Regions from separate parts of the Hyphomicrobium sp. 99 genome, predicted to be linked through region 2. Evidence: riboswitches for the same ligand, from Rfam matches in the RefSeq annotation. Region 2 holds a riboswitch; the other holds the start of a gene.

Region 1 (5,615 bases), 830 kb from region 2:
CGTCGACAGATCCGGATCGGTGGATTGGGTCGACCCGTTCGTCGGTGCACGACTTCGGCAGGATCTCGGGCAGGGAGATTCTCTGGTGATACGCGCAGATGCCGGAGGATTCGGTGCGGGCAGTGAGGCGTCGTGGGAGGTTCTCGCGACCTACAACTGGCAACTGCCCGTCATGTGCGGTTTCCTGCTCGATGGATATGTCGGATACCGCGCTCTTTCGGTCGATTACTCACAAGGCTCGGGAAATACCGAGTACAAGTACGATGTGCTGATGCAGGGACCGGTGATCGGAACGACCTTGCATTTCTGACGACACACAAAGCACCGGACCTCGGGCTTCTCAATCGGCTCCAGCTGGCAATTCAGCTGGCGGGCCTCGCTCTGAAGGCAGAATTGCAATTCTCCTTTCGTCAAGGCGCGTTTCTTTCTTGGCGGTCAAATGCTGCCTGCGGATGAAATCGCCAATTCGATGCTTCTTGTTGTGACGTTCGTCATCTTCGGTGAACGGACGCGCCGTTAGAAAGCTCCGTTCGATCCTGGCAGGGATGAAGAGACCAGATCGAATTCGACGGCATTCTTAGCCTTCGATTTCGCTGCGTGAGAACGAAGCTTATTCGTTTTGTTTATGGAGTGAAATTCATGGCGATAAACAGCAAACAAGTGCTCTTGGCGGCTTCGGTCGTGGCGGCGCAGCTCGCAATTTCACCAGTGCATGCACAGTCCGTGCAAAAGCTGGAGAAAGAGCAGTTCGGGAATTCGGCGTCTCCGGATGTTCTGCCAGATTCGTCACAGAAGGGGCCGAGTGAGTCCATTACAAAGCAGGAAAAAGACCAGCTAAATAATTCCGCGTCCCCTGACGTCGATCCGGGCGCATCCAAAGGGCCGGATCAGCCCATCACAACGCAGGAGCAGAACCAGATACGCTAGTATGCGGTAGCGATATCTGCTTTCATCGCAATGATGTTGTTTCGATCTCGGCGACAGCGATGTCGCCGTCGGTGATGTAGTGGTTGACGTGCTTCGTGATCAGCTCGTCGCCGGTCTGATAGTTGGTCACTTTTCCGATCACGCCGCACTGGCTCAGTTCCTCGACGATGTAATTCCGCTCCGCGTTGGTGTCGGAGTCGGTGGCGTGTGTCATCTGGAACGTCAGGCGCGTCAAAGACAGCCCGGTATCCTTGGTGCCGGCTCCTACCCAGAGCACGTGTTGGTCGTCGGCCGGGCGCTCGTCGTTCAGCCAGAAGGCGGCTGAGCTCCAGTCCGTCTCGGCATTCGCGAGGCTCTGGGCCCAGAAGCGAACATGGTGGCGCTTGCGCGGACTGTTATCGATTGCCTTTTGAAAGCCGATGTCTTGACCGCGTCCAAAAAGATAGAGCGTACTGAATGGTGCGGCAGGGTATGAGGTGTTGAGCACGAATGCTTGGACCATCCGCCACGAGCTGGCGATATTCAGCGGATCCGCTTCCACCCAACCAGCGCTCGCGAATGCAGAGCGAAGCTGAGTGGCGGTGCCGGCCAATGCCAAGTTCACGGGATCGCCAGGCAAGCCATCTCCCGTGATCGTGAAGCTCGGCACGTGCTGGCGCTGAAGAATCTTCAGTCCCATGCGAACCGCGCGAGGGAGTATGAGATACGCGCCGATGATGTAAGTGGCGCTTACGGCGAGGATCCACGGTAGCCGGCGGTCCACCAATTCAAAGACATCTACGATCAACCAGACGCTCAAGACGCCGAGGCCGAAGATAGCTATCCGCTGCAATGTGCGAATTGCTAACCGCATTTTCTATTCTCTCCCGGCGGCGTTCCCAATCTAGTCTTCGAACGATCAGGTCTATTCGCTTATTCTAGAAGCAATTGTAAAAATCGAGCCAAGCAGGGGCAAGTCGGTGGGAACGCGTTGACGTGCGGGCGTCGATTTTCTTCGTGCCATCAGGGTGCGCGGTGTGACAGCTTTGCTGCATTGACTCATTATCGTCGAATGTGTGTTTATTGCTGCGTGATGGTTCCATCGGGGTGAAGTCGCCCAGGTGGTGAAAATGGGAACACGGTGCGACGCCTTTGGCGTCAATGCCGAGACTGCCCCCGCAACTGTAAGCGGCGAGTCGGCTCCGAATAAGCCACTGACGGTCTCAGATCGAGATCCTCGGGAAGGACGGAGAAGACGCCTGAGCCGTGAGTCAGGAGACCTGCCAGCACAAGCTGCCCATCTTCCGTGCGTGGGGCGCGGTAGGACGGAAACCCGTAGCGGCGGCTGATGTGTCAACCGGTGGGGAGCCACGTCAGGTCATGCAGGTCGTTGCGCTAAGCGGATGAAATTCTGCGCGCGAACGTCAGTTTGAACACGATCCTTCGGGGGCGTGAACGAAGACGTGCGCGTGTGTCCCACTGAGCCTTTTGCCGGCGCGCCTGTGGGGCGATCCACCCTCATCGTCTTACGACGGGGGTCATCATGCTACGCGCCTTCATGCGCCGCACTACGCGTGCGACGCTTCTCTGCACGCTATCATCATTTTCTGCGCTCGAAGCGGACGCTGAGGTGCCGACATCACCTAACACCGAGCTTCCTGCTGTCACCGTGACTGCGGACACAGATCCGAAACCGAACAAGAAGGCGCCAAGTGCCGCTCAGCAAAGTTCGACGCCTCGGGCTTCAGGCGGAGGTGCCACTGGAACGGCGCGTGATATCGACAATTCGGATGTGGCCGTTTCGCCGACGGGCATCGTCTCGCCCGTCGAGCAGATCGCAAGCTCGGTTACCGTCATCACATCAAAGGAAATCCAAGCGCAGCAGCGCCGCACGCTGCCAGATGTTCTGAAAAGCGTGCCGGGTCTCAACGTCGTGCAAACGGGTGGTCCCGGCGGCCTTACGTCGGTCTTCATGCGCGGAACAAATTCAAATCACACGAAGGTTTTGATCGACGGCATCGACGTCAGCGACCCGAGCAATTCCAACCGTTCCTTCGATTTCGGTCAGGTGCTGACGACGGACATCGAACGCGTCGAAGTCTTGCGCGGCCCGCAGAGCGGCCTTTACGGCGCGGACGCTTTGGGCGGCGTCATCGCCATCTACACGAAAGCGGGCAAGGGACCGCCTAAAGCCACCGGAATGGTAGAAGGCGGCTCGTTCGGTACGTTCAACCAGGCGACGAGCATCAGCGGCGGGACGGATCGCTACAACTACTCATTCAGCGTTTCGCATTTTCGAGCCGACGATACGCCTGTGACGCCGTTCGATCTTCTGTTGCCGGGCGAAGAACACCACAGCAGCCGTTACGACAATTGGACGTATTCGACAAAGATCGGCGTTGACGTGACAAAGGACGTCACGGTGAATTTCGTCAGCCGCTATACGGATGCGACGCTACATTTCACCGGCGATGATTCAGGCTATCCGAGCCACCCCAATTCGTCACTGTCGCGCTCGGATTATGAGCAGTTCTATACTCGCGGCGAAGTCGTGTGGAAGACGCTCGGCGGCAACCTGACCAACTACTTCGGCATCAACTACGCCAATCTTCAGTCGGACAACAACGATACCACATGGGGCAGAAGCTCCAACGACGGCGAACGCGTGAAATACGACTGGCGTAGCGTTCTTCGCGTGGCGCCGGGTTATACGATCGTGACCGGCGCCGAGCATCAGCGCGGACACCTCGACAATTGGGACGGCAATGGACCATTGTCCGCCGAGGAATGGAACCGCGCCGGGTTCGTGGAGCTGCAATCGGAAATCTTCCGGAACTTCTTCCTCGTCAGCAACGTGCGCTATGACGACAACGAAAACTTTGGCGGTCATACGACGTGGCGCGTCGCACCAGCTTACTTGATCGAAGCGACGGGCACAAAACTGAAGGGCAGCGTCGGCACTGGGTTCAAAGCGCCGACGCTCTATCAACGATTCATGGTTTCGCCGTGGTCGCAAGGCAATCCCGACCTTGCCCCCGAGGAAAGCCTTGGCATGGATGCCGGCTTCGAGCAGTCCATTTTCAAAGGCCGGGCTCAATTCGGCGCAATATACTTCTACAATGACATCACAAACCTGATCAATTCGGGCTTCGATTCCGGCCATTGGACCTACGTGAATGTCGGCAAGGCGAAGACATCCGGTGTTGAGGTCTTTGCATCGGCGGACATCACGGATAGCCTTCGCGTCCGAGCCGACTACACTTATACGGAAGCAACCAACGAAGATACGCACACGCAGCTTCTTCGCCGTCCCCGGAATAAGGCGAGCCTCCAGGCAGGATGGATACCCTACGATCCGCTCTTGTTGACGGCTTCGCTGGTCTACATCGGCGAGACGGCCGATATCGACCGCTCAACTTACGCGACTATTACGCAGCCTGGGTTCACGCTGGTCAACGTGGCTGCCGACTATAAGCTCAAGGAAGGCGTCAGCCTCTTTGGGCGGATCGATAACCTCTTCGACAAGCGCTACGAAAATCCGAACGGCTTCGAAGGCACCGGCATCGGCGTCTACGGCGGTCTTCGGTTCACGAACTGAAATTCCGGGCGAGGGGGCCGTTACACGCCCTCTCGCCTTGCATTGCCTGTGTGCTAATATCCGACAAACTAGGAGACATCGCATGACCTTGAAGACGCTCACCAATGACAACGCCGCGACCGGGCTTTGGATCGCTTTGATCGCCGCACTCAGCATTGGTGGCAGCTTGGCCTTCGCTTGCGCGGCGCCGCTCGCTGCCATCGGCGCGCTTGCCGGATCAAAAATGAAGAGCGGAGAGGGTTTGGCGTTGGTCGCCGCGGCTTGGCTCTCGAACCAGATCGTCGGTTATGGACTTCTCGATTATCCGCTGACGGCAGATTCCTTCGCTTGGGGCGCGGCCATCGGCGTCGCAAGCATTGCTGCATTCTTGGGAGCGCGCGCTGTTTCGGTCGCGACAGGATCGTCGCTTGTTGCGCTGGCCGGTGCATTCCTCGCGGCTTTCGCTGCGTACGAGGCGGCGCTTTACGGAGCCGGTTTCATCCTCGGATCGTCGGATGAAGCCTTCTCAATGGCCGTCGTAGAGCGCGTTCTTCTGATCAATCTTGCCTCGTTCGCCGGTTTGCTTGTGTTGCATCGTGCCGCTGTCGCGATTTCCTTGATCAAGCCCGAGGCTGCTACGCCCGCAATGGCATAAGCGCTAGCTTTCAATGCCGACGGCTAGCTGCATGGTCTCCGTATCCTGGAGCCATGCGGCTATGCCGTCGCGTATTGCATTGTAGACGGCTGCACCGATCGCTTCGCCGGCGGCAGTATGTAGACCAGCGAACCGCACCGAGCCGCCGAGCGGCGCCGCAACGATGATGCAATCCGTTCCCGTGCCAGTGATTGCCACGCCCGATCGGCGTACTTCAGAATCCAAAATGGCGGCGGTTCTCGCTTCAGCGGCTATCGTGATCGCCTCGATCAATGCCGCGTCCGAAAGCGGTACCGATGCATGAACCATCGTGTTGATGGTGCCGAGCGGAGTGCCGGGCGGTGCGAAGCGTTGCCCAACGCGCTCGCCGTTTGAGAGTCCGACAGTGCTGATGCATGCCGCGACGGTATCTTCGACGGCGACCCGCGATACGTGATGCCGACTGATGTCGCGCGAGGTGATCAGAGACACCGCCTC
Region 2 (14,189 bases):
TCGTGTGGCTGCCGAGCGTTCGCAACAGATTGGCGGGAAATTCGCATGAGCACGCTAAAGGGGATCATTCTTGCAGGTGGAAGCGGGACGCGGCTTTATCCGCTTACGCTCACCATCTCGAAGCAGCTGCTTCCCGTCTACGATAAGCCGATGATCTATTATCCGCTGTCGACGCTGATGCTCGCGGGAATTCGAGACATTCTGATCATCACGACGCCGCACGATCAAGCGCTTTTCGAAAATCTTCTCGGAACCGGCGAGCAATTCGGGTTGCGATTGAGCTATGCCGTGCAGCCGGAACCGGAAGGTCTCGCGCAGGCCTTCGTCATCGGACGCGATTTCATTGGCAGCGATCGGTGTGCGCTCGTGCTGGGCGACAACATCTTTTACGGTCACGGTTTCGGCGAGCTGCTTCGAAGCGCGGCCAACCGCGCGGACGGCGCGACGGTTTTTGCCTACGAAGTCGCTGATCCCGAACGCTACGGCGTCGTGACTTTTGACCAAAGCGGCCGTGCGAAAGCGATCGATGAAAAGCCGCAAAGCCCAAAATCGAATTGGGCGGTCACGGGCCTTTATTTTTACGACGAGCGCGTCGTCGAATTGGCGTCACAAGTCAAACCTTCGGCGCGAGGCGAACTCGAGATCACGACGCTGAATGAAATGTACCTCAACCTTGGTTCGCTCCACATCGAGAAAATGGGGCGAGGCTTTGCGTGGCTCGATACCGGTACTTTCGACAGTCTGAAGGATGCGAGCGACTACATCGCGACGATCGAGCGGCGTCAGGGACTTAAAATTTCATGCCCCGAAGAAATTGCGGTGCGCATGGGGTTCATTTCGCCCTCGGCTCTGGAGCCATGGCTTAGCCGCTTGGGGAAGAGCGCTTATGCGGCGTACGTCCGGCACGTCATCGCCAACATTTGAGGGCTAGTCCTCATTTCAGGATGGATACAAGCTTATAATATGAATTTCGTAACGAAGGTCACTGTAGGAGTGCCGCCTGCGAGAAGTTGAGCGTTCTATGTTTGGAAGCAATACTGCCGTTTTCGTTGCCCTTTTCGCCTCGATGGCATTGACGGCGTGCGCGGCAACCGAGAAGCCGGGGCTACAGAATTCAAACGCCATCAGCGTGACGCGCGCGCAGTCTCCGGACTATGATTTTGTCGTCTCCATTCCGGCCGCGCAGAGTTCGGGATACGACCCGAACGACAAAGAGACCCGAGACAGAACAGCGTTATCGGCTTTGAAAGACCAGTGTGAAGCCCCGCAAGTGGTCGGCGAGACTGTCATTACGAGCGGAACGTTTCTGCTCGGAGATCAGTCTCGCGCCTATGCGGTGCAGGTTAGGTGCTAGCTAGCCGTTGTCGAGGTCGGGCATTCCCGGCTTTCGAAGGACCGCCCGCGTTTTTCGTGCGCCGGAGAGCATAGCCAAATTGCCGCGTCTTGCTCTTCAGGTGCCGGGGCCGTATTGGAACCAGCGTGGACTTGAGTGCGGCCGACGGCCGCTGATTTGTTCATCCCTGGTCACTTCATGAAAGCCAAACGCGCGTGACGGTAAAAGTCGCTGCCTTCTACAAATTCGTCCCGATAGACGATCCCGCGGAGCTTCAGACGAGTCTCCGTGAGGTGTGTCTGGCGCATGCGATCAAGGGCACGATTCTGATTGCCCGCGAGGGTATCAACGCCACCGTTTCGGGAGCGAGTGGCGACATCGATGCGCTCATCGCGACAATTGTATCCGATGCGCGGTTTTCCGATCTCGAGGTGAAGTACTCGGAAGCCGGTGACCACCCGTTTCAGCGCCTCAAGGTAAAGATCAAGCGGGAGATCGTCACCTTCGGCGTTCCCGACGCCCAGCCAGCGGTCGCGACGGGTACGTTCGTTGAGCCCGATGCGTGGAATGCGCTGATCTCAGAGCCCGATGTTCTCGTGATCGATACGCGCAACGATTACGAATTTCAGGTCGGGACATTCGAGGGTGCGCACAATCCCGAGACGCGCGCCTTCAACGAGTTTCCGGATTATGTGAAGCGCACGCTCGCCAGCGATCCAAAACGTCGGATCGCAATGTTCTGCACAGGCGGCATCCGCTGCGAGAAGGCGAGTGCCTTTCTGCTTCGCGAGGGTTTTCCGAACGTCTACCAGCTCAACGGCGGCATCCTGCGGTATCTGGAAAAGGTGCCGCCGGAAGAAAGCCTCTGGCGCGGAGAGTGCTTCGTTTTTGACGAGCGGGTCGCGCTTGAGCACGGTGTCCGTCAGGGGCATCACACTCTCTGCTCGCAGTGTGGATTTCCAATCCGGAAACCGGATGAGAGCGTGACCACCCTTTGTGAGGGGTGTCGCGAATCGAAGGCGACCGCGGGCTGAAGGCCCGGAGAAACAGGCCGGATTTCAGGAAAATCGGGATCTCTTAACCCCTGGGCCGTACCTCGGCGGGAGTAGAACTGGTGCTTGCTCGCCGGGCGCCAAATGATGATATAGATCGTAGTGCTTCCGCCATTCTGACCGAACCATTTTCGCAAATGACTTTTCGCAACACCGACGATGACAATCCGAACGCGGAAGGGCGGGCGACGCTGGAGCAACTCGTCCGCTGGCGACGCGATGTACGTCGTTTCAAGACGGATGCTGTTCCTGATGCGTTGGTCGAGCGGCTTTTGCGGCTCGCCGATTTGGCGCCGTCGGTCGGCAACAGTCAGCCGTGGCGGATCGTCAACGTGCCGTCCTCCGAATTGCGGGCCGAGATCGTAGGCAATTTCGAAGCGGCGCGGATCCATGCCGGCGAGGGCTATAGCGGCGACCAGGCCGATCTCTATTATCGGTTGAAGCTCGCGGGCTTGAAAGCCGCGCCCGTGCATCTCGCGGTTTTTTGCGACCAGGGCGTGCTGCAGGGGCATGGGCTCGGACGGCATACGATGCCGGAGACGCTCGACCATTCCTGCGCGTGCATGGTGACGGTGCTTTGGCTTGCCGCGCGGGAAGCAGGCCTAGGCCTTGGTTGGGTGTCGATCGTCGATCCGGCTCAGGTCTCCAAGACCCTTGGAGCGCCCCCCGATTGGAAGCTCGTCGGCTATCTCCTGCTCGGCTGGCCCGAAGAAGAACATCTTGATCCCGAGCTCGAGCGGCATGGATGGCAGGAGCGGACGCCTTTCGAGACACGGTATTTTACAGCCGGTAACGCGCCGCTTTCGAATGAAGCGAAAGACGCGCGACCTGCAAAGCCAACACGACCGGGCTCAGTTACGCTCGTCGGCTCCGGGCCGGGTGATCCGGAGCTTTTGACGATCAAGGCGCTTTTCGCGCTGCAATCCGCTGACGCGGTGCTCTTCGACGATCTTGTCGCCAAGCCGATCCTCGATCTCGTCCGTCCGGGGGCGCGGCTGATCGATGTCGGCAAGCGCGGCTATCGCAAGTCGTGCAAGCAACCCGACATCAATGCGCAAATGGTATCGCTGGCGCGCGAGGGTCTCAAAGTCGTTCGTCTCAAGTCGGGCGATCCGTTGATCTTCGGGCGCGCCGGGGAGGAGATCGAAGCGTGTGAGGCGGCGGGCATTGCGATCAGCGTCGTGCCGGGGGTGACCTCCGCCCAAGGCGCAGCGGCCAATCTCAAGGTGTCGCTCACCAACCGCGATCATGCGCGCCGTTTGCAGTTCATTACCGCCCATGACCGTCGCGGGATGCTGCCCAAGGATATCGATTGGAGCGCCGTAGCCGACAGCGCGGCGACGACCGTTATCTACATGCCGAAGCGGACGCTCGCGGAACTTACTGAGATTGCGCTGGTGCACGGGCTCGACCCGAAAACACCGGCCATCGCGGTCGCCAATGCAACACGCCCGGACGAGCGCGTTTTCGTCTCGACCATCGGAGCCATTGCCGCGGCACTCGATGCGGCGCATCCGGATGGGCCGGTGCTTGTGATGCTCGGGGAGGCTTTGCGTTATGCAACGGCGCGAGATGCGGCGGAGCGGGCAGAACAGATCGCGGCAGCTCACGGCGTTTTGCCGGAGCAATCTTGATATCGACTGCGGTGCTCATCTCGCTCGCCCCCATTCCGTGCAATTGCTGTGACTGAGACACACACCCTCCTGGTTGTCGTCGCTGCGCTAGCGCTCGAAGCGGCCGTTGGCTATCCGGATTGGATTTATCAGCGCATCGGCCATCCCGTGTCCTGGATCGGCGCTCTCATTGCCGCGCTCGATCGTTGGCTTAACAGGGAAAGCGAGAGCGAAGCTGCGCGGCGCATGTCGGGCGTCCTGGCCTTGGCGATCATCGTCTTGACGGTCGGCGCTCTCGCCTGGTTGGTCGAGCGTGTGGCTGCGCATAGTGCGATCGGCGCTATTTTCATCGCGATACTGGCTTCGACGTTGATTGCAAGTCGAAGTCTTTACGACCATGTGGCCGCTGTCGCTCGCGCGCTCGACGAGGACGGACTCGCAGGGGCGCGGCTCGCGGTCGGTCGCATTGTCGGGCGCAATCCGCAGACGCTCGACGAACATGGAGTCGCGCGCGCCGCGATTGAAAGCCTCGCCGAGAATGCGTCCGACGGCATCGTCGCGCCGGTGTTCTGGTTCGCCTTTTTCGGGCTGCCGGGTCTCGCCGTTTACAAGGCGATCAACACGGCCGACAGCATGATTGGTCATCGGACGAAGCGGCATGAGGCGTTCGGATGGGCGGCGGCGCGGCTCGACGATCTCGTCAATCTGCCGGCGTCGCGGCTGACCGGATTGATGTTCGCCGCTGCGGCTCTCTTCATCCCGGGCGCATCGCCGGCCAGCGCGCTCGAGGCGATGTCTCGAGATGCTTCGAAACATCGGTCACCCAATGCCGGTTGGGCGGAAAGCGCGATGGCGGGAGCGCTGGGGTTCAAGCTCAACGGTCCGAAAGTTTATGGCGATGTGCGCGTCGAGGATGCCTATATGGGCAATGGCCGCCGCGAACTGACAGCGGACGATATTTACTCGGCGCTTCGGTTGGCGACGATTGCGTGGGGCATCATGATTACGACGCTGCTGCTCTTCGCCTTCATTTTGCGAGGCTGAGAAGATCGTCGATCGCTACATGCCGGGCGAGATGCTCGGCGAAGCTATCGAGAATATCATCGATTTCGGCTTCGTAGCTGTTGCTGGATGCTTCGACGCCGAAGGTTCCAAGAATAGCCGCGCGCGCCGCGTCGGAGGCGAAAATTCCGTGGACATAGCATCCGGCGACGCGGCCGTCCGGTGATGTTGCTCCGTCTCTCCGGCCATCGGCGAATGTCAGGATCGGGCGCGCTGTGTCTGGCCCCGAGGTTCGGCCGACGTGCATTTCATAGCCTTGAAAGGGTGCCCCTTTTGCGTTGAGCGTTCCCGTGACGGCTGCGAGCGTTTTCTCGGTTCCGAATTCCGTCTCGACGTCGAGCAGACCTAGGCCTTCGACGGTCCGCCGCGGGCCCTCGATGCCGGCAGGATCGGAAATGCGCTTCCCTAGCATCTGATAGCCGCCGCAAAGTCCGAGGACGCGGCCGCCGCGACGTACGTGAGCTTTGATATCGATATCCCAGCCTTCGGCGCGGAGTGCCGCTAGATCATCGATTGTCGCTTTCGAGCCGGGGAGGAGGATGAGGTCCGCATCCGCCGGAATGGGGCGGCCGGGTTCGATCATATTCACGGCGATGCTCGGCTCGCCGCGTAACGGATCGAGGTCGTCGAAATTCGAAATGCGCGGCAGTACCGGCACCGCGATGCGGAGCTTTACGCCCGCGTTCGATTTCGATGCTTTCGCGAGATCGCGCAGGGCGAGGGCGTCCTCAGCGGGAAGCTTTCGCGCGTCGTTGAAGAATGGCACGAGGCCGAGAGGCGCCCATCCCGTCATCTTCGCAATCGCCGCCATGCCGTCGGCGAAGAGCGTGGCGTCTCCGCGCATCTTGTTGACAATGAATCCTCGGATCATTGCCGCATCGTCCGGATCGAGAACGCGCTCGGTTCCAACGATACTGGCGATGACGCCACCGCGATCGATGTCGCCGATCAGAATCACCGGCACTCCCGCCGCGCGTGAGAAACCAAGGTTCGCAATGTCGTTTTTCCGGAGATTGATCTCCGAGGCGCTGCCTGCGCCTTCGACGAGAACGATATCGGCATCCGCTTTCAGACGGCCGAAGCTTTCGAGAACCGCCGGTAGAAGCTCGGGTTTTTTCGCTTGGAACTCGCGGGCTCTCGCAGAGCCGATCATCTTGCCTTGCACGACGATCTGGGCGCCCGTTTCGCTTTCGGGTTTGAGAAGGACCGGGTTCATGTGCACTGACGGCGCGACACGGGCGGCGCGTGCCTGAAGTGCTTGCGCGCGGCCGATCTCACCGCCATCGGCTGTCACGGCGGCGTTGTTCGACATGTTCTGCGGCTTGAACGGTAGGACGCGGATGCCGCGGTTTGCGAGGAGGCGACAAAGGCCCGCCACCATCAGCGATTTGCCGACATCCGAGCCTGTGCCTGAAAACATCAGGGCGCGCGCTGGCATTAGAACTCGATGCCTTCCTGCGCTTTGATGCCAGCCGCGAAGTGATGTTTCACGGCGGCCATTTCGGTCACGCCATCGGCGATCGCGATCAATTCCGGTTTGGCGTTGCGGCCCGTTACGACGACGTGGAGATCCGCCCGGCGCGCGCGGAGCGTTTCGATGACGTCGTCAAGCGGAAGGTAGTCGTAACGAAGCGCGATGTTGAGTTCGTCGAGGATGAGAAGGCGGATGGACGGATCGGCCATCAGCTCTTTCGCCTTCGCCCAGGCGCGCTCTGCCGCCGCGATATCGCGCGCTTTATCCTGGGTTTCCCACGTGAAGCCTTCGCCCATCGTGTGCCAGGAGACCTGGTCCCCAAACATGCGAAGTGCGTCGCGTTCGCCTGTTGCCCACGCGCCCTTGATGAATTGCACGACGCCGACGCGCCAGCCGTGTCCGAGTGCGCGCAAGACCAATCCGAACGCGGCCGTCGACTTGCCCTTTCCGGGGCCGGTGTGGACGAGGAGGACGCCTTTCTCGATCGCCTTCGAGGCGACCTCGGCATCTTGCACGGCTTTGCGCTTTGCCATCTTGGCCTTATGGCGTTCGGCCTCGTCGATCGTCGGATCGCTGGTCACCTTTCGTCAGCCTTTCAAAGTCAGCGGCAGGCCAGCAGCGACAAAAACAACTTTGTCCGCGACCGCTGCGATTTTCTGGTTGAGGCGTCCGGCCTCATCGCGAAACGCGCGGGCGAGCGCGTTCTCCGGCACGATGCCGAGACCCACCTCGTTCGAAACAATGACGCAAGGCGCGATCCGCTTTGAGAGAGCTGAGATCAACTCCTCGGTGGCATCGGGAATGGAACGTTCCGCGTGCATCAAGTTCGAAACCCACAAGGTCAAGCAATCGACGAGGGACGGCAGCTCAGATGTCCGGTTCGCCAGGGTGTCGGCGATGTCGAGAGGCGTTTCGTGCTGAACCCAGCCGCTGCTCCGGCGGCTTTGATGCCCTTTGATCCGCTCGGTCATCTCCCCGTCAAAGGCTTCGGCCGTGGCGATGTAGGCCCAAGGTCCGGGGAGGCTCGTCACAAGCCGTTCGGCATACAGGCTTTTGCCGGAGCGCGCCCCTCCGAGGACCAATGTCAGCTGCGGCAAGGATGTCGTCGGCATGGGCAGCTTTCGGGCGGTTTCGGGTACGCGATGGCGATTGACGAAGCATAGTCGCTCACTTATCGATGGTGAGGACGGTCCCTCGCAAGAGGGTTCTAAGGGAATGCGGTATTTACTCCGCAGCTGCCCCCGCAACTGTAAGCGGTGAGCGCTGGCGATATGACCACTGGGCAATACCCGGGAAGGTCGCCAGACGCTGAGACCCGCGAGCCAGGAGACCTGCCGTCTTAGAAAATTATTCAGACCGTCGCCGGTGGGGCGAGAAAGGTTAACATGCACTTCAGAATGCTTCGCGCACGCCATTGCGCGCCATCCCAACATGCGCGTGAATTCATTGCGGAGGCTCACATGGAAGCTTTCGCGTCCCGGCAGTATCCGCGCGCCGGCGTCCACATGTCCTCGGAGTTCTTTCAATGAGCGCGCGCAAGGTGCCTGTCACCATCGTCACGGGTTTTCTCGGCGCTGGTAAGACGACGCTCGTGCGGCACGCGATCGAGAATGCCGAAGGCCGCCGTCTGGCATTGATTGTCAATGAATTCGGCGATGTCGGTGTCGATGGCGCCATTCTTCGTTCGTGCGGTATCGAGAATTGCCCCGAAGAGAACATCGTCGAGCTGACGAACGGTTGCCTTTGCTGCACGGTCGCAGACGATTTCGTGCCGACGCTCGAAGCTTTGTTATCGCTTAATCCGCCGCCCGAGCACATCATCGTCGAGACGTCGGGCCTCGCATTGCCGAAGCCGCTGGTCAAAGCGTTCGAATGGCCGGATATCCGCAATCGCGTGACGGTCGACGGCGTCGTGACCGTGGTCGATGGTCCGGCCGTCAAGGCCGGCCGGTTCGCCGATGATCCGGTGAAGGTCGCGGCGCAGCGCGAGGCCGACCCCTCCGTCGATCATGAAAATCCGCTGGAGGAGGTCTACGAGGATCAGCTTCTCTGCGCCGATCTCGTTGTGTTGAACAAGACTGATCTCATGTCGGCCGAAGAGGCGGACCAGATCATTGAAGAGATCCGAAGCGGCGTTCCCCGCGCCATCAAAATCGTGGCGACGCGCGAGGGCCGTGTGCCCGCGAGCGTGCTGCTGGGGCTTTCGGCGGCCGCCGAGAACGATCTCGCCGCCCGTCCGTCGCATCACGACAACGAGCCGGATCACGATCACGACGATTTCGAAACGTTCATTGTCGAAGTGCCAGCTGTCGCGTCGCCCGCCGATCTTGCGACGCGCGCGAAGGCGATTGCGAATGCGCACGACGTGCTACGCATAAAGGGCTTCGCTGCGATCGATGGCAAGCCGATGCGGCTCTTGTTGCAGGGTGTGGGTGAACGCGTCGATACGCGGTACGAGCGCGCTTGGCGAGACGGCGAGGCGCGCGTTGGAAAGCTCGTCGTCATCGGTCAGAAGGGGCTCGACCGCGAGAGCATCACCAGGACACTGACAGGCGCAGCCTAATGCACATCGTCGTTCGCGAGAGCCGAGATCTCGATGAGGCCGCCGCGCCTCAGGATCTCGGACTTGCGCCCGCCGATATCATTTTTCTTTCGTTCTCCGATTCCGATTTGGCGATGACGGCAGCGGCGTTCCGTTCGGTTGCGGCCGGTGAACGGCCGAGCCTCCGCGTCGCCAATCTCAATGCGCTGCGCCATCCGATGTCGGTCGATCTCTTTGCGGATACGACGCTCAAAGGCACGAAGGCCGTTCTGATCCGGTTGCTCGGTGGCCTCGATTACTGGCGCTATGGCGGCGAGCAGATCGGCAAGCGCTGCCGCGAGCTTGGGATTGCGTTGGCCATCGTGCCGGGCGACGGCCGTCCCGACATTCGGCTTGCCGCGCTCTCCACGATTGAAGCGGAGGATCTCACGCGTCTCGGAGCGTTGCTCGATCAGGGCGGCGTCGAGAATACGCGCGCGGCGCTGCAGGGGCTGTTATCCCGGGCCGAAGGACAGGATGCGCGCATTGCTGAGCCGTCCGTCATACCGACTTATGGAATTTATCGCGAAAGTGCGACCTCGACGGACAATTGTGGAGCAGCGGCTGTCGTTTTCTATCGCTCGCATTTGCTCGCGGGCGATGTTGCACCCATCGACGCGCTGATTGATGCTCTCGATCATCGCGGCCTTTCGACGACTGCCTTGTACGTGCCTAGCCTGAAGGCGCCGGAAGCGGCGGCGTGGCTCGTAAGCGAACTCGCCCGGGTGCGCCCGAGCGTCGTCATCAATGCAACGGCGTTTGCCGCTCGCGATGGCGCAGAGGGCTCTCCGCTCGACCGATGCGACTGTGCGGTTCTGCAAGTCGCGCTCGCGAATTCATCGAGCGCTGCGTGGGAGAAATCGCAGCGCGGGCTCGGCGCATCCGATCTCGCGATGCATGTCGTTCTACCCGAACTCGATGGGCGGCTTTTTGCAGGCGTCGTGTCGTTCAAGCAGGAGGACGATCTCGGTCGCGATCTCGGGATGTCGCTTTTCCGGCATGCATCGTACGAGACGGGCGTCGAACACGTCGCGGACCTTGCGAGCGCCTGGGCGAAACTGAGAACGTCGCCGCGGCAGACGCGCCGCGTCGCGTTGCTGCTATCGACTTATCCGGGACGGCCGGATCAAATCGCGCACGCCGTCGGGCTCGATGGGCTCGAAAGCGCCTGCAAAATCGCGGCGCGATTGATTGACGAAGGTTACGCGATTTCCGCTCGTCCGGCGGGCTCGCAGGATCTCGTTCGGCAACTTGGTGACGATGCGCCGGCGGTTCGGTGGTCGCTCGAAGATTATCGCGCGGCCTTTGCTCAGCTTCCCGATGCCTTCCGCGATAGCGTTACGGAGGCGTGGGGTGAACCGGAGGCTGACAGCTTTGCTGCCGACGGCGCCTTTTCGTTTCGAGCTGCGGAGTTCGGAAATTTCCTGATCGGGTTGCAGCCGGAGCGTGGGCAGGTTCAGGACCGGAAGGCGCAGTATCACGATCCTTCCACACCGCCGCGGCATAGCTATGTCGCGTTCTATCTCTGGCTCAGACACGTCGCGAAGATCGATGCGCTGATCCATCTCGGCGCGCACGGCACGCTCGAATGGCTGCCGGGCAAGGCCATTGCGGGAAGCGAAGCCTGCGCGCCACGCGCACTGCTCGGGCCGGTGCCGATGATCTATCCGTTCATCGTCAACGATCCGGGCGAAGCGGCGCAGGCAAAGCGCAGGCTTGCCGCCGTGACGCTCGGACACCGTCCGCCGCCGATGATCGAGGCGGGACTGTCGGGAGATTTGAGCGATCTCGAACAGCTCGTCGATGAATTCTCGTCTGCGGATGGACTGGATCCGAGGCGGCGAAAGGTTTTGTCTGGACAGATCGTCGATGCCGCTTTTCGCGCCGGGATTGCGGAGCGCTGCGGTCTCGAAGCCGGCATGTCACCCGCCGATGCGCTGATGCGCATCGACGCGTTTCTTTGCGATGTGAAAGAGCTTGCGATCCGCGACGGTTTGCATGTGCTCGACGATACCGAACTCGATGCGATTGTTCGCGCGCTCGACGGAAAGTTCATCGAGCCCGGGCCTGCGGGTGCGCCGAGCCGCGGGCGCTCCGACGTTCTGCCGACCGGGCGCAATCTCTATAGCGTTGATCCGCGCAGCGTTCCGACACCGACCGCCTGGGCCAACGGGCGGCGCGCGGCAAAGGCCATTCTCGACCGATATGTCGGCGACCACGGTGATTGGCCGCGCGCTATCGTGCTCGACCTTTGGGGAAGTGCAACGCTGCGCACGGGCGGGGAAGAGCTTGCGACGGCGCTGGCTTTGCTCGGCGTCCGGCCGGTTTGGGATCATCGCTCCTACCGTGTCACTGGTATCGAGACGGAAGCGTTGGCTGAACTCGGCCGGCCGCGCGTTGACGTGACGTTGCGCATTTCCGGGCTTTTTCGCGATATGTTCGGTGCACAGCTCGCGCTTTTCGATAGCGCCGTATCGCTTGTTGCGGGTTTAGCGGAAGACGAGACTGATAATCCGTTGCGCTCGGCGCATGGCGAGAATGGGAGGATCGATCGCATTTTCGGCCCGGCCGATGGCAGTTACGGCTCAGGCGTGATGCAGCACATCGATCGCGGCGATTGGTCGAAACGCGAAGACCTCGGCGGGGCTTACCTCGAGAGTTCGGCTCACAGCTATCGCAATGAGGCGGCTGGTGCCGAGGCGGGAGAAGATTTCAAGGATCGCGTGAAGGCCGCTGATGCGTTCGTTCACGTCCAAGACCATAGCGAGATCGATCTTCTGACCGGCGGCGATTTCGCGGCCCACGAAGGCGGCTTCGCTGCGGCTGCATCCGCGGTCGGCAACAGCGATGTCGCGCTCTATCATGGCGATACGGCTGCGCCGGAGACGCCACGCGTCCGCACGCTTCAAGAGGAATGCGCGCGCGTCATTCACGGTCGCGCCGCCAATACGCGCTGGATTGAAGGGCAGATGCGCCACGGCTTTCGTGGCGCAGCGGAGATGGCGCAAAGTGTCGATGCGGCGTTCGCGTTCGCCGCGACTGCGTCGGCTGTCGATAATGGCGGTTTCGAACGGCTCTACAACGCGTACCTCGGCGATCCTGCGGTCGCGGCCTTCATCGAACGGGAAAATCCGGCGGCGATGGACGCGATGCGCCGGCGTTTCGCGGAGGCGATTTCGCGTGGGCTTTGGCAGCCGCGCCGCAACGATTTGGGAGCTGGAACACGCAAACCGCGCGAGGCTGCGGAATGACAGCGCCCGCTCATTTGATCAAAGGATGGTGTCCCGGCGCGCTTCGGCCGATGTGCTCGGGTGACGGGCTGCTCGTGCGCGTCAGGCCGCGTGCGGGGGCGTTTTCGGTTCCGACACTCAGGGCCATCGCGGAAACGGCGGCGCGTTTCGGGTCGGGTGAGATCGATCTTACCAATCGCGGCAATTTGCAATTGCGCGGCGTATCGGAGGACACCTTTGAACCGGCGATTGCTGCGCTACGTAGCGTGGACTTGATCGACACTTCGGCCGCGATCGAGGCGGTACGCAATGTCGTCGTCGATCCGCTGTGCAGCGTTGATCCCGATCGTGGGAATGTTCGCGATCTTGCTTCGCGGTTCGAGGATGCGCTCGCCGAAGATGCTAGGCTGTTGGCGCTTCCGGGAAAATTCGGATTTAGCTTTTCGGGCAATTCGGAGCTACGTGTCGGCGGCCGGACGGCCGATATCATGGTGGCATCGGAGGCCGATCGCTTTGTCATCGGCCTCGATGAAGCCGCAGATTTTTGTGCCGTCGTGCCGGAGAACGAGGTGATTAAAGCGACGCGCGGGCTTGCGCTGGCGTTTCTCGATCTTGCGGCCGAGCACGCGACCCTTAGGCGAATGAAGGATGCCGTCGCGCGGTTTGGCGCCGCGGAGATTTTCGAGATGGCCGGATTGAAAGCGTCTTCTCGGTCTCCAAAAGCGGAAGCCGTTTCCGCCCCCGCTGGAATGCTTGCGCGGGGCGATCGGGTATTTGGAGTTGGCATCGGGCTTCCGTTTGGACGCATAGCCGCCGGTCAAATCGAGCGGCTCTGCCAATCCGCAGCGGGAGTGAAGCTCGAGGACGTCTTCACAGGTTCGCAGCGTATTCTCATTTTCGCAGTCGGCGAGTGCGCGAGCGCCAAACGGCTTCTTCAAGCAGCCAATGATGCCGGATTGATCACGTCAAACGACGACGTTCGCTTGGAGATGGACGTTTGTCCTGGATCCCCCGGATGCGGAAATGCGACCACGGACACGCGTGCCGATGCGCGGCGATTGGTCGAGGCGCTGAACGGTACGTTGAGCGGCTATTCGGTTCACGTCTCCGGTTGCGAGAAGGGGTGTGCGCGGCGGTCGGCGGCGGATTTCACGCTCGTCGCTCACGCGGGGCGCTATGATCTCATACGCCGCGGCCGGCCGGGAGATCCGATCGCGTTGGCAAACGTTGAGGCGGATGATATCGGCAACGCTGTTTCGCGCTTCATTTTGGAATCCGCATCATGACGGTTCAGGACTACATTCGAGACGGCGCGGCGATCTATGCGCATTCGTTTGCGATCATTCGTGCCGAGGCGGATCTCGCGCGTTTCTCGCCGGAGGAAGAGCGTGTCGCCGTGCGGATCATTCATGCCTGCGGCATGGTCGAAATCGCGCGCGACATCATCATGTCGCTCACTTTTGCGCAAAGGGCTGCATCAGCCTTGGCAGAGGGTGCGCCCATTCTCTGCGATTCAATGATGGTCGCGGACGGCATTACGCGCGCACGATTGCCGGCGAAAAATCCGGTCGTCTGCACGCTTCGCGATCCGCGCGTTCCGGAGATCGCCGCCGAAATCGGCAATACGCGGACGGCGGCTGCGATGGAGCTTTGGCGGCCGCAGCTCGCTGGTTCCGTTGTCGTCGTCGGCAACGCTCCGACAGCGCTGTTCCGGCTTCTCGAGATGATGAACGCAGGGGCACCGAAGCCCGCGGCGGTCATCGGCATGCCGGTCGGTTTCGTGGGTGCCATTGAATCTAAAGAGGCGCTTGCTAGCGATGGGCGCGTTCCGTTCGCTATCGTGC

What was found. Region 2 has a riboswitch for cobalamin ahead of cobW (cobalamin biosynthesis protein CobW). Riboswitches for the same ligand answer to the same signal wherever they lie in the genome.
Region 1: linked by a shared signal. The riboswitch ahead of G359_RS13330 (TonB-dependent receptor plug domain-containing protein) and the one ahead of cobW (cobalamin biosynthesis protein CobW) in region 2 are both predicted to bind cobalamin.

The regions. Positions count from the first base shown of each region.
Region 1 covers NZ_KQ031382.1:2,752,910-2,758,524, reverse strand. The annotation lists gene G359_RS19745 (hypothetical protein) at 1-310, shown strand, start outside; gene G359_RS13340 (hypothetical protein) at 598-927, shown strand; gene G359_RS13335 (LssY C-terminal domain-containing protein) at 950-1,780, opposite strand; cobalamin riboswitch at 1,984-2,209, shown strand; gene G359_RS13330 (TonB-dependent receptor plug domain-containing protein) at 2,450-4,504, shown strand; gene G359_RS13325 (hypothetical protein) at 4,587-5,138, shown strand; gene G359_RS13320 (adenosylcobinamide amidohydrolase) at 5,142-5,615, opposite strand, start outside.
Region 2 covers NZ_KQ031382.1:3,577,669-3,591,857, reverse strand. The annotation lists gene rfbD (dTDP-4-dehydrorhamnose reductase) at 1-49, shown strand, start outside; gene rfbA (glucose-1-phosphate thymidylyltransferase RfbA) at 46-924, shown strand; gene G359_RS17310 (hypothetical protein) at 1,022-1,354, shown strand; gene G359_RS17305 (oxygen-dependent tRNA uridine(34) hydroxylase TrhO) at 1,549-2,367, shown strand; gene cobA (uroporphyrinogen-III C-methyltransferase) at 2,523-4,019, shown strand; gene cbiB (adenosylcobinamide-phosphate synthase CbiB) at 4,068-5,042, shown strand; gene G359_RS17290 (cobyric acid synthase) at 5,026-6,498, opposite strand; gene cobO (cob(I)yrinic acid a,c-diamide adenosyltransferase) at 6,498-7,115, opposite strand; gene cobU (bifunctional adenosylcobinamide kinase/adenosylcobinamide-phosphate guanylyltransferase) at 7,122-7,646, opposite strand; cobalamin riboswitch at 7,705-7,888, shown strand; gene cobW (cobalamin biosynthesis protein CobW) at 8,060-9,097, shown strand; gene cobN (cobaltochelatase subunit CobN) at 9,097-12,366, shown strand; gene cobG (precorrin-3B synthase) at 12,363-13,631, shown strand; gene G359_RS17260 (precorrin-8X methylmutase) at 13,628-14,189, shown strand, end outside.